4 regions of the Exiguobacterium sp. RM11 genome follow, and region 1 is predicted to be linked to each of the others. Evidence: predicted binding sites of a transcription regulator. Region 1 holds the regulator's gene; each other region holds the start of a gene.
The links. The regulator Rex, encoded in region 1, represses fermentation and respiration genes when NADH is low (regulators of the CRP and FNR family bind a similar motif). The targets are predictions, from matches to a motif close to TTGTGAAATATTTCACAA.
Positions count from the first base shown of each region.

Region 2: AC5LIL_RS07995 (formate/nitrite transporter family protein) is a predicted target of Rex. The motif match lies at 1,777-1,794, and genes of this name have one in related genera.
Region 3: AC5LIL_RS05880 (L-lactate dehydrogenase) is a predicted target of Rex. The motif match lies at 2,020-2,037, and genes of this name have one in related genera.
Region 4: adhE (bifunctional acetaldehyde-CoA/alcohol dehydrogenase) is a predicted target of Rex. The motif match lies at 1,806-1,823, and genes of this name have one in related genera.

Region 1 covers NZ_CM187558.1:2,495,849-2,499,060, reverse strand. Annotated here, with positions in the region: gene AC5LIL_RS12990 (ABC-F family ATP-binding cassette domain-containing protein) at 1-990, opposite strand, end outside; gene AC5LIL_RS12985 (redox-sensing transcriptional repressor Rex) at 1,140-1,796, shown strand; gene tatA (twin-arginine translocase TatA/TatE family subunit) at 1,796-2,014, shown strand; gene tatC (twin-arginine translocase subunit TatC) at 2,018-2,806, shown strand; gene AC5LIL_RS12970 (hypothetical protein) at 2,938-3,212, shown strand, end outside.
Region 2 covers NZ_CM187558.1:1,528,658-1,531,869, reverse strand. Annotated here, with positions in the region: gene mutL (DNA mismatch repair endonuclease MutL) at 1-826, shown strand, start outside; gene AC5LIL_RS08000 (50S ribosomal protein L25/general stress protein Ctc) at 992-1,642, shown strand; gene AC5LIL_RS07995 (formate/nitrite transporter family protein) at 1,855-2,685, shown strand; gene AC5LIL_RS07990 (anaerobic ribonucleoside triphosphate reductase) at 2,877-3,212, shown strand, end outside.
Region 3 covers NZ_CM187558.1:1,131,426-1,134,637, reverse strand. Annotated here, with positions in the region: gene AC5LIL_RS05885 (rhomboid family intramembrane serine protease) at 1-822, opposite strand, end outside; gene AC5LIL_RS05880 (L-lactate dehydrogenase) at 945-1,901, opposite strand; gene AC5LIL_RS05875 (DUF92 domain-containing protein) at 2,071-2,841, opposite strand; gene AC5LIL_RS05870 (5-formyltetrahydrofolate cyclo-ligase) at 2,820-3,212, opposite strand, start outside.
Region 4 covers NZ_CM187558.1:1,484,198-1,487,409, reverse strand. Annotated here, with positions in the region: gene AC5LIL_RS07795 (Na+/H+ antiporter family protein) at 1-193, opposite strand, end outside; gene AC5LIL_RS07790 (YebC/PmpR family DNA-binding transcriptional regulator) at 337-1,050, opposite strand; gene AC5LIL_RS07785 (MarR family winged helix-turn-helix transcriptional regulator) at 1,131-1,577, opposite strand; gene adhE (bifunctional acetaldehyde-CoA/alcohol dehydrogenase) at 1,967-3,212, shown strand, end outside.

The DNA of each region.
Region 1 (3,212 bases):
CACATCGTTCCCGCTCTGTCGTTTGATGGAGAACGAGAGGACAGCACTGCGTTCGTCACCGTCCGGAGCATCGAGGCGGTCGACTTTCTCCAGACGCTTCCGTACGCTTTGCGCCCGTTTCGTCGTCGTCGCCCGGGCGATGTTTCGCTGAATGAAGTCCTGCATCTTGGCAATCTCTTCTTGTTGCGACTCAAACTGCTTCTTCTCTTGTTCGTAGAGAGCGGCCTTTTGTTCGAGATACTTCGTGTAGTTCCCGACGAAGCGGCGGCTCCGATGACGTGACAGCTCATAGACAACCGAGACGACGCGGTCGAGGAAGTAGCGGTCGTGGGAGACGATGAGGACGGCACCTTTATAGCCGCTCAAGTACTTCTCAAGCCAGGCGAGCGTCTCGATGTCCAAATGGTTCGTCGGCTCGTCCAAGATGAGCAGGTCGGGACTTTGAAGGAGCATCTTCGCCAAGGCGAGACGCGTCCGTTGTCCCCCGGAGAGCGTGTCGATCCGACGTTCGAAGTCGTCCGGATAGAAGCGCATCCCGTGAAGGACCGAGCGGATGGTTGCTTCATACTGGTAACCACCGCGCTCTTTGAACGTGTGCTGCTCTTCATCGTAAGAGGAGAGGAGGCGTTCGTACGCAGCGGCGTCGTTTAGAATCCGTTCGGATCCCATGTCGGCCTCCATGCGACGGAGCGTCTTCTCTTGCTCGATCAAGTCCGTGAAGACGGTGAGCATCTCGTTCCAGATCGTCTCGTCGGATTCGAGCCCTGAGTCTTGGGCGAGATAGCCGATGGTGACGTCTTTTGGTTTCATGATGTCCCCGGAGTCATAGTTGTATTCACCGGCGATGACTTTCAAAAGCGTCGACTTCCCGGCCCCGTTTCGGCCGACGAGGGCGACGCGTTCGCCTTCCTGGATTTCGAGTTTGACGTTTTCTAAAATCGGCTCGACGCCGAAGGATTTGGATAAGTTATTGACTTGCAGTAGGATCAAGTGAAAAACCCCTTTCTCTCTATTTAGTATACTGTATTTTTCAGCGATTTTAGGTATATTCGTTGAGTGGTCATGTGAATTCGTTTACAATCAAGGTGTATGAAATTCAGATTCGTTTGTAACGTGTCGTAAAAAGGAGGCTCTTTCCGTTGAGTCAAAACGAACCAAAGATTCCACAAGCGACAGCCAAACGGTTGCCACTATACTATCGATTTATTCAAAGCCTGCACGCATCAGGTAAACAACGTGTCTCTTCAGCAGAACTGAGTGAGGCGGTCAAGGTCGATTCGGCTACGATTCGCCGTGATTTCTCGTACTTCGGTGCGCTCGGTAAAAAGGGATATGGCTATAACGTGCAGTATCTGTTAGACTTTTTCCGAAAGACACTGAATCAGGACGAGATTACGAATGTCGCCTTGGTCGGGGTCGGTCACCTTGGGACGGCATTCGTCAACTATAACTTCCTTAAAAACAATAACACACATATCGTCGTCGGGTTCGATGCAGACGAGACAAAAGTCGGCACGACGATGTCAGGTGTCCCAATTCATCACGTCGATGAGATGGAACAGATCATGAAGCAAAACAAGATCGACGTCGCCATTTTGACGGTACCTTCTGCCTATGCGCAGTCCGTCGCAGACGACTTGGTCCGTTTCGGCATCAAGGGCATCTTGAACTTTACACCGGCACGACTTACCGTACCGGACACGGTTCGCGTCCATCACATCGATTTGTCGATTGAGCTGCAGTCACTCATTTACTTTATGCAACACTATCCAACCGCTGAGGGGGTCCATCAATAATGGAATTACTAGCATCATCACTCGTCGTCGGGATTCCGGGTGGGGCGAGTCTATTCATCATCGCCATCATCGCGCTCATCATCTTCGGACCGAAGAAATTACCGGAGTTTGGTCGCGCGGCCGGACAAACGCTTCGTGAGTTCAAAAATGCAACGAACGGCATGATGAACGAGCACGACGAGAACGACAAGAAAGCTATCGAAAAGAAAGAGCAGTAAGCCATGAATCATCAACCTGATCAAGAGCGGGAACTCACCGATCACTTGACAGAGCTGCGGAGACGACTGATGCTATCTGCATTTGTCGTCTTTGCCTTCTTTTTGATGGCTTTGCCGAGTGTCAAATATGTACTCGCGTACTTGCAAGAAGATCTCGTCGAACGCGGGCTCGAACTGAACGCCTTTGGGGTCGCGGACCCGCTCATGATTTACTTGAACTTGGCGCTCATCATCGGCCTGATTGCGGCGAGCCCATTCCTACTGTATCAAGTGTGGGCGTTTGTCGCACCCGGTCTGCATCCGAATGAACGAAAAGGTACGCTCGCTTATATCCCGATCATCTTCGGATTATTCTTGATTGGCCTTGCGTTCGCCTACTACTGGTTATTCCCGCTTGTCCTCGATATCTCGACGGACCTCGGGCAAGACCTTGGACTCGAACAAATCATCGGAGCGAACAATTACTTCACGTTCTTGTTGCAACTGACGATTCCGTTCGGTCTATTGTTCCAATTGCCGGTCGTGACGATGTTCTTGACCCGGATTGGTGTCGTGACACCATACTTCTTATCGAAGATTCGTAAGTATGCGTACTTCGCGCTATTCGTAGTCGCGGCATTCATCACACCACCGGATTTGACGTCGCACCTTATGGTGTCATTGCCACTCTTCTTCCTATATGAAATCAGTTTATCGATTTCACGCGTCGCCTACAAAGGGGTGTTGCGCCGGGAGAAAGAAGCGATGGTGCAAGAACAGATGGATTTAATGAAACAGATGAATGAAAAATGAGCATCGTTCCGTAAGTGGAATGATGCTTTTTTGTTGTGACATACTGTTATGATAGGATACGAGCGATTGAGAAATTTTTCCATTTTGTATGCTATAATAAAACGAGGCACATATGTAAGGGAGGATGCACGATGATTCGGGAGTACAACGGAGAGGACTTTATATTGCTAGGCACGATGACAACCATCTTACTGTTTTTCTTATTTTTCTCTATACAATCTCGATTGCGACGTCAATTCATCGTTTCGTCGTTGCTACTCGTGACTGGCTATATCTTCTTTTTTGTCGGAATGACAATCGTACGTGGTTGGGACGCGATCGGCTGGCTTGCACTAGGGCTGATCTTGTACGTGCTTGGTATGATTCTTCACGTTGGCATTGTCATTTATCAGAGAGTGAAAAGTAG
Region 2 (3,212 bases), 970 kb from region 1:
TCCGTCTGTGAAACAAGAATCAAAACCAAAACGAGAGACACCGTCCGAACAGTCGAAACTCGACTTCTCGATGGAACCGCAACCTAAACAAGTAGACACGGTCGAGTGGAATTATCCGATTCCTCGTGAGCGAAAAGAGTCGCTCACGTCTCCTTCCCAGTGGAACCCGGCGCCGCTCGTTCATGAACCAGAGCCGGAGATGCTCCAGGTAGAACAGGTCGAGGAACCCGTTCTTCAGTCCGAACGTCTTCCAGCATTAGACGTCATCGGACAACTGCACTCGAGTTATATCGTCTGTGGAGCGGAAGACGGGATGTACGTGATGGACCAACATGCTGCCCAGGAACGCATCAAGTATGAATTGTTTTATGAGCAGTTAGGACGTCCGGAAAAAGAGTATCAGCTTCTGTTGATTCCGTTAACGTTAGAGTTCACGCAAGAAGAGACGCTCGCCATCGAAGAAGTGCTCCCGCTTCTAGCAGAAGCCGGTATCACATTAGAACCGTTTGGGGGAAACACGTTCCTCGTGCGCGAGATTCCGACATGGTATCCGCAACATGACTTAGAGGGTACAATTCGTGATCTAGTGGAGATGGCGATTCAACAACGCTCGATTGACATCGCGAAATATCGTGAGGAAGCATCAATCCTCATGGCGTGTAAACGGTCGATCAAAGCGAATCATCCACTCAATATGGACATGATGCGACAATTGATTGATGATTTAGGTCGTACGACGTCTCCATTCACTTGTCCGCACGGTCGTCCGATTCTCGTGAAGTGGAGCACGTACGAACTCGAGAAGTTATTTAAACGCGTCATGTAATCGTCTTGTTACCTTGTTTTAATACGATGTAACGTTTATTTACGAGTCCTCATGGGAAAACTATACACATGTCACTCAACGCATCGAGGTTGAGAGGTGGCTTTTTCACTGCCTCACCCTCAAGATGTCGACATGAAATGTATATCCATGTAGGAGGAAAAGAAAATGACGAACAAACTTCAAGTATCAAAACGAGAATTACGCCCACGCTCACTACGCACGAAGTTGCGTAACGAAGGAAAAGCGTTAGGAGTTGTCTATGGTTATAAAGTAGATAGCACACCAATCGTGTTTGACGAGATGGACCTTCGTAAAATTCTTCGAGACCACGGTGACAACGCCTTGATTGAACTCCATTTCGATGGAAACAAAATCAACACGCTCGTGCACGGATCAGAAACAGATCCGTTCACAAACTTCTATCAGCACGTCGAATTCATGGCTGTGAAGATGGATGAAGAGACAGAAGTCGAAGCGGATATCGCCCTCGTCGGCGACGCGAAAGGCGTCAAAGAAGGCGGATATCTCGCTCAGTCGCTCTATAAAGTGACGGTTTCTGCGACACCTGCCAACATCCCTGAACGCATCGAACTTGACGTGTCAGACCTCGAAATCGGTGACTCGGTGACGGTAGCAGATCTTCCAGAAGACAAATCGTACACGATTGTCTCTGAACCAGATATGCACATCGCCTCTGTGAATGAGCCGGTTGCTGAGGAAGAGGAAGAAACTGAATCAGAGGAAGGTTCGACTGAAGAAGAAGCTTCTGAAGGATCTTCTGAAGAAACAGAAGAATCGACTGAGGATAAAGAATAATTGTAGAAAAAGTGCTTCGAGAAATCGAAGCACTTTTTCTTTGTCACAAATCCGCCATATGTAAACGATTACGATGTGAACACTCTGTCAATTCATAAAAGACAGGATTGCCAACAGACACTGTACAGTTTATATTGTTAATGATTTCACATATTAGAACTGATACTTTCCTATTTAATTATTCAGAAAGAAGGGTTTGTGACATGGCATCAATGGAAATCCATGCACTCGAATCATTACGGAAAAAAGCACAGGCTTCCTCGCAAATGATTCATTATCGTCCAATGGAATACTTTTTACGGGCAATGTTAGCCGGGATCTTTATCGGCTTTGCTTCAATCTTCACATTGAAAGTCGTCAACGGTATGTATTTAGCGGAATCACCGTTCACGACACTCATCGGGGGCTTCTCGTTTGGGATTGCGCTCGTCATGATCATCTATGGGGGAGCGGAGTTGTTTACGGGGAATACGATGTATTTCACGACGTCGACACTTCGCGGCTATACAACGCTCAGCGACACGATGCTCGTCTGGTTACTCTGTTTCGTCGGGAACGCACTTGGGGGAATCCTATTCGCGTTACTACTTGCACCGACTGGCGTCATCCAAGAACTTGGCATGAACAACTGGCTGTTCTCAGTCGTCGAGGGGAAAATGCATCACACGACGGTTGAAATTTTCTTCCGCGCCATCTTCTGTAACTGGATGGTCTGTCTCGCCATTTTCTTACCGAAACAAATGAAAAATGAGTTCGCTCAAATCTTCTCGATGATTTTCCTTGTCGCCGTCTTCTTCGCTTCAGGATTCGACCACGTCATCGCCAACTTCGTCTTGTTCGCCTTGACGCTCGTCGTCCCACACCCTGAGACGATCAGCATGGCTGGTGCGATCCACAATTTGATTCCTGCGACGTTCGGTAACATTATCGGCGGCGCCCTCTTCATGGGAGCAATCTATACATGGCTCAACTCAAAAGGTCTCCGTGAGGCGCAAGAATTAGAGGAAGAAGTCGAATTAAAAGTCGTCAAAGCTGCTAAATAAATGACGTTTGTCACAAATAACGTTGGGCCTTGTCTTACCGAAGACGAGGCTCTTTTTTGTCGTATGCTCACAAGTAAACTGTCACAATATCGACTCGTGACCTTCGTAAAAAATACGTGTCATAATCTATATATAGGATTTAAAAAACATTTATGAATGTTTTTAGTCCATATATAGTGAGGTGATAGATTTTGAAATTACTGCAGTTGTATGAGGATGTCTGCGTCTTACCAGACCAAGACTTAGTACAAGAAAATGCGAATGTGGACGGAAAGTCCCCACTTGGGAAACTAGCACGACTCTCTTCAGAAGTGTCGAAAGAATTGTCGCAGACATATTTGATGTCGGAGCGATCAAAACAGGCCGTCACTGATAACTATTTATACGTGCACGACGCCGACTATTACATCACAGGATCGACGACATGTTGTCAAATACCACTCGGTCAATTATTAAAAGATGGATTCCATACGGGGCATGGAACAATCCGGTCGCCAAAGGACATTCGCTCTGCTATGGCACTCGCG
Region 3 (3,212 bases), 1.4 Mb from region 1:
CATAAAGAGCGAACGATCCCGCAGTCCAAAATAGAGTAAGGCACCGACCAAACCAAATAAGGCTCCTGATGCCCCCGCTGAAATGGATTCACTGAACGCGTACGATGCTGTCGTCGCTAAAATCCCACCGACCACGTAGATGATGAAAAAGCGGAGGGAGCCGTACATTCGTTCAACGAGCGGACCAAGTGACCAGAGCGCAAACATATTGATGGCAAAATGGAACCATCCGATATGCAGAAACATTGGCGTAATTAACCGCCACCATTCCCCTTCTTCGATGAGTGGGTTCACTTTCGCACCGAATGCGATCAACGTGTTCGGGTCGAATGTCGAACCGACTGATTCAGCTAGCCACATGACTAAAAACGTGATGAACATCAAGCCGTAAACTACTTGCGGTTTACCAAAGGAGAATCGTTTCTTTAACTCCGCTTTCTTCTTTCGATCCATTGCAACCGCGAGCAGTCGAAAACGGTCGTCCTCCATCGTAGGTGTACAAATCGAGCGAGATACTGTCACTCTCGCTGGAATCGGGAACGTCATGGAGTCGACCCGCTCTTCATCAACGAGACGGTCACCATATATGTGAATCGTCAAACGCTTTCGTCCAATACGAGACAGACGAAAGGCGCTCAAGATTGCGTTAATGTCAGTACCGACATGATTCGCCCACGCTTTTTCAGTTTGAACGTATAAGTCATAGCGATCACCTGCTTTTGTATCAAACAAGATGACTGCACGGGACGGTTCTAATATCCCTTCGATTCGTCCACCGTTCTCGACCGCTTGATAAATGTCTTCCCAGAAGCAAGTCGCCAACAAAATCCCTCCTCTCTCATTCTATTGTAAATCACGTTGTACCTCACGACAAAGTCGTGGCTTGCCTCAAACGTACAAAAAAACCCGCAACCTTTACGGCTACGGGCACTCATATATCGCAATTACAAGACAGGTTCCATCGTTTTCATTAGGACGTTCGCAGAATGTTGCATTTTTTGATGTTCTTCTTCTGACAACTCAATCTCAACGACCTCACGCACGCCCTGACGGTTGATGATTGCCGGTACCCCGATATGAATATCGTGTAAACCGTATTCCCCATCAAGATGAGCACCGACTGTCAGCAACGTGTTCTCATTACGAAGGACCGCTTTGACCAAACGGAGTAATCCGAGTCCAATGGCATAGTATGTCGCACCTTTACGTTCGATGATGTGATAAGCCGCATCACGTACGTTCACATATATGTCTTCAAGGTCTTGCCAGTTATATTCATCATGCTCTTCAAGTAACTGCTCAACAGACTTTCCATAGATACGAGCATTACTCCAAGCAGCAAACTCAGTGTCACCGTGCTCACCCATGATATAGGCATGACAGTTACGTGGGTCGACATTGAAATAGTCGCCAAGCATGTAACGTAAACGCGACGTGTCGAGTACAGTTCCTGAGCCGAAGACGCGATGTTTAGGTAGTCCTGAATACTTCCAAGCCAAATGTGTCATAATGTCGACCGGGTTTGAGGCGATAATGATAATGCCATCAAAACCAGAATCCATAATATCTGAAATCATCGATTTCATGATCTTCGCATTTTTTTCGACAAGGTCAAGACGAGTCTCACCTGGACGTTGCGGTGCACCTGCAGTAATGACGACGATGTCTGCTACACCACAGTCTGCGTAATCCCCTGCCCATACACGCATCGGTGAAGACGCGAACGAGACGCCGTGGTTCAAGTCCATCGCTTCCCCTTCTGCTTTTGCCTTGTTGATGTCAATGATGACGAGTTCTTCACAAAGGCTTGCTGTCGTTAACTGGTACGCAAAGCTCGCTCCAACTGCCCCTGCCCCTACAAGTGCGACGCGCGTTACTTTAGCATGATTTAATGTTTCCATATTGATTCTCCACCCTTCGATCAATCTGTTTCATGTTTTTGTTATCTCTGTTACAACAAGATTGTAACATCATTCACAAACCCTAACTACAGTGGAAACCGTTTTCACTTTGGCGATATTGTGACAACATTCACATTCATTTGAAACATCTTCATTTTCTGTACTACCCTCATCCGAATACCAAAAAACAAATAGACGCCGCTCCAAGAACGGATAAAAAATTGACTGCATCATTCCCTAGCACACGCCACCCTGACACATATGTTGTAGGAACTTGATGATGAACTTTCTTTTCCGTCAGCTTTCCACAAACTGTACAGCGAAACTTCCGTTGAACCGTCGCCCCGAGCAATGTATCGATGACACTCCCACTCAGTCCGATTCCCCAAAGCGCCAACAGTAATGTCATATCCAATTCAACAAACAGGAGAGAAGAGCAAACAATCACGAATGCGCCTACAATCGACATGACCGTCCCAAATGTTGAAACGGCACCGCTCGTTCCCGGCTCAACTTCTCTAAACGTGAACATGAAGCGCGGTTTACGTTTTGCGAGGACACCGAATTCAGATCCCCACGTGTCACTCGTCGCTGCCGCAATGGACACGATGTACATATAAAGATAGACGAGGTCATCTGTCAGTAAGTAACCGAGGGCACAGAGAATCCCTACCCCACCGTTTGCTAACACTTGAATGGCGTCGCGCGCTCCCGTTTTTTCGACAATGTCATCTACATTTTGTTTATCACGAGATCGATATTTTGATGCAAGTGAAGATGTCGAGAAGAATACGCCGAGTAAATAGAGGCCGAACCAACCAAACGATAACCCGATCAATACCCCCGTCACCACTGTCAAGAAGGCTCCCGAGATCGTCAAGGAGCGTAACCGATACCCGAGAAAGGCGACGATACAAGTTACAACAAATATGGCGAACATTGAATCATCTCCTTTTCTGTCACAATCCACTGAACAGGTAGATCATGTGGTTCAGTCGGTACTTGATCGACCAATTGAACGGAGTACGCTAATGAAACCGTCTCCCCTTCATATGTACGTAAAAATCGGTCATAGTATCCTCCACCCCAACCGATTCGATATCCAGACCGGTCAAATACCCTTCCCGGGACAAGACAGAGGTCGATGCTTTTCGTCGTCGGCGGGGTCGTCGGCTCCAAAATATTCATGACGCCTGTCTCAAGGTCATCTACTGAATGAATAATATGAAACGTTAACCCCTGCTCCGTTACTTTCGGGACGCACACCGTTTTTCCTGCTTCAAACGCTTCATGAATGATTGGCGATGTATC
Region 4 (3,212 bases), 1.0 Mb from region 1:
CGAGAAGCGCATAGCTAAGGGCGATGCTCGCTCCGCCGCCAAGACCGTCGCTGAAGGCGGTCAACGTATCGTTAAATCCGAGCCCTCCTACAAGCCCACCGACAAGCGCAGCTAATATTAAGGACAATACAATGTGCACGCGACTGATGGCGAGTGCAAATAAGACGATGACTGCAAGTAATACTGCGTTCATTTCCATCCAACACCTTTCACAATTTCTTTCTCTTGGTATCACTTTAATATGATAAAGACTTTTTGAAATTTAACATATGATGTGACCCTTGTCAAATCGATTATGAAAAAAAGCGATAACTCGTGAAAGTTATCGCTTACGTGTTACAGATCGACGTTGTGATACACTTGGCGAACATCTTCCAAGTCTTCGAGCACATCGATTAATTTTTCAAACTGTTCTTTTGAATCGTCATCGAGCGACACTTCGTTTTGTGGAAGCATCGTCAGTTCGGCGACGGCGAACTCTTCAACCCCTGCAGACTTGAATGCAGTCTGAACGGTATGGAACGCTTCTGGCTCGGCATAGACGATGACCGTCTCATCTTCTTCGATGACGTCACGAACGTCGAGGTCGTGTTCCATCATGAGTTCAAGGACATCGTCTGCCGACATTTGATTGACACCGATAACGGCAGTCGCATCAAACATGTAGGCGACCGAACCGCTGACACCCATGTTTCCTCCGTTTTTACCGAAAGCGGCACGTACTTCAGATGCTGTACGGTTCACGTTATTCGTCAACGTATCGACGATGACCATCGCACCGTTCGGTCCGAATCCTTCATAACGAAGTTCATCGAAGTTTTCCTCGTCGCCACCTTTTGCTTTATCGATCGCGCGATCGATAATCGCACGGGGCACGTTATACGTCTTCGCACGCTCCACAACGAATTTTAATGACTGGTTCAACTCAGGATCAGGTTCCCCTTGACGGGCGGCCACATAAATCTCGCGACCGAACTTCGCATAGACGCGACTCGTGTTCGCGTCTTTTGACGCCTTCTTCTCTTTAATGTTGTTCCATTTACGACCCATTACATGTCATCTCTCTTTCCATTTGTACGTAGATTCATTACAGATTATATAAGAAGTTGCTTGAATTGACGAGAAAAGTTTTACTCGTCGCCTTTATCCATCTTCTCAACAATCTCGGTGAGCGTCTTCAAACTGTCAATGAGGCGGTCGGTTTCATCCTCATTTAATAAGGCTAGACGCTCTTCAAAAAGCCTCCGGAAAGAGTCTCTCCGTTCGAGTAAAATACGCTCACCTTTCTCTGTCAACTGGTTCCAAATGACACGACGGTCCCGTTCATCCGGTACGCGTGTAATATATCCTTCATTTAACAGCTTCGTGATGAGCGGGGTAACGTTTGGCGGCGCGATGGAGAGTGTTTCACTAATTCGTCCGTTTGTGACAGCCCCCTCGTCCTCAATCAACATCAACAGATGGAAATGAGAGAAGTTCAAGTTCGGAATTTGTGGGAAATCAGATCGACGTAGCAGTTTACGACGAATTAAAGGGATCAGTTTGACAAACTGGTCCGCAGCATCTTGTTTCGGCATAGTAGATTCACTTCCTAGTTAGGTTCTATTTTTATTATACACGAGTTAGGTGCAGTTGAACCTAAAAACGGGTTGATGTGATGATTCATACATCATAGTAGAAATAGATTCGACACAATCGATGTAAGCGTTTACATAAACGGAATTACTTGTTTTCATGAAAACGTATTCGATTTTACTGAGGACACAGTTAAAAATCAAGGGCTATCAACAAATGACAAAAAAATATTGTGAAAGAGTTCACATTGTTGTCACCCACAAACTCTGAAAAACATTGTATTCTATGAATGTGAAGGAAAGCACAATCTCTTGAAAGCAGTCATCACATTGTGTCTTCCATCAAGTCAATATGTTCATTAAAAGCTCTCAATTATGAGGAGGAACCTAACATGGCAGTCAAAGAGAAAGCAAAAGTGGAAACTACGGCAGAACAAATGGTGGATGCGCTCGTAGCGGGTGCACATGCCGCACTCGATACGTTGATGACGTTCGACCAAGAGAAAATCGATGAAATCGTACAAGCGATGGCGCTCGCTGGTCTTGAGCAACACGTCGCACTTGCGAAACTAGCACATACAGAAACAGGTCGCGGTGTCTTTGAAGACAAGATGATCAAAAACATCTTCGCGACAGAATATATTTACAACTCACTCCGTGGAGAAAAAACAGTTGGCGTTCTTGAAGACGACGTTCAAAACGGAATCACATACATCGCAGAACCAGTCGGTGTCGTCGCTGGGGTCACACCGGTCACAAACCCAACATCGACAACGATGTTCAAAGCAATCATCGCCATCAAGACACGTAACCCAATCATCTTCGCGTTCCACCCATCCGCTCAACAATGTTCAAGTGAAGCTGCACGTGTGCTTCGTGACGCAGCGGTAGCGGCAGGTGCTCCTAAAAACTTGATTCAATGGGTTGAAGTCCCGTCACTCGATGCAACAAAAGCACTCATGAACCACCCAGGTGTGGCGATGGTTCTTGCGACTGGTGGGGCAGCAATGGTCAAATCGGCTTATTCGACTGGTAAACCAGCACTCGGTGTCGGACCTGGTAACGTACCGGCTTACATCGATAAGACTGCGAAAGTGAAACGGGCCATCTCAGACGTCATCCTTTCAAAAACGTTCGACAACGGTATGATTTGTGCGTCTGAACAAGCAATCATCGTCGACCAAGAAGTTTACGAAGAAGTGAAGGCAGAAATGACGGCACTCGGTTGCTACTTCTGCTCACCTGAAGAAAAAGCGAAACTCGAAACACTCGTCATTCGCACGGACACATGTGCGGTCAACCCAGAAATCGTCGGGAAGCCAGCAGCGTGGATCGCTGAAAAAGCAGGTCTCAACGTACCGGCTGATACGAAAATCTTGATTGCTGAACTTGAAACGGTCGGCGCAACTGAACTTCTTTCTCATGAGAAGTTGAGCCCGGTTCTCGGTGCTTATAAAGTTCAGTCACGTGAAGAAGGATTCGCCATCGCTGAAAAAATGCTCGAAATCGGTGGTCTCGGTCATACAGCGGTCATCCACTCAACAGATGATGATGCAATCCTTGACTTCGGTCTTCGTATGAAAGCTTGCCGTATCATCGTCAACTCACCTTCAGCACACGGTGGAATCGGTGACCTTT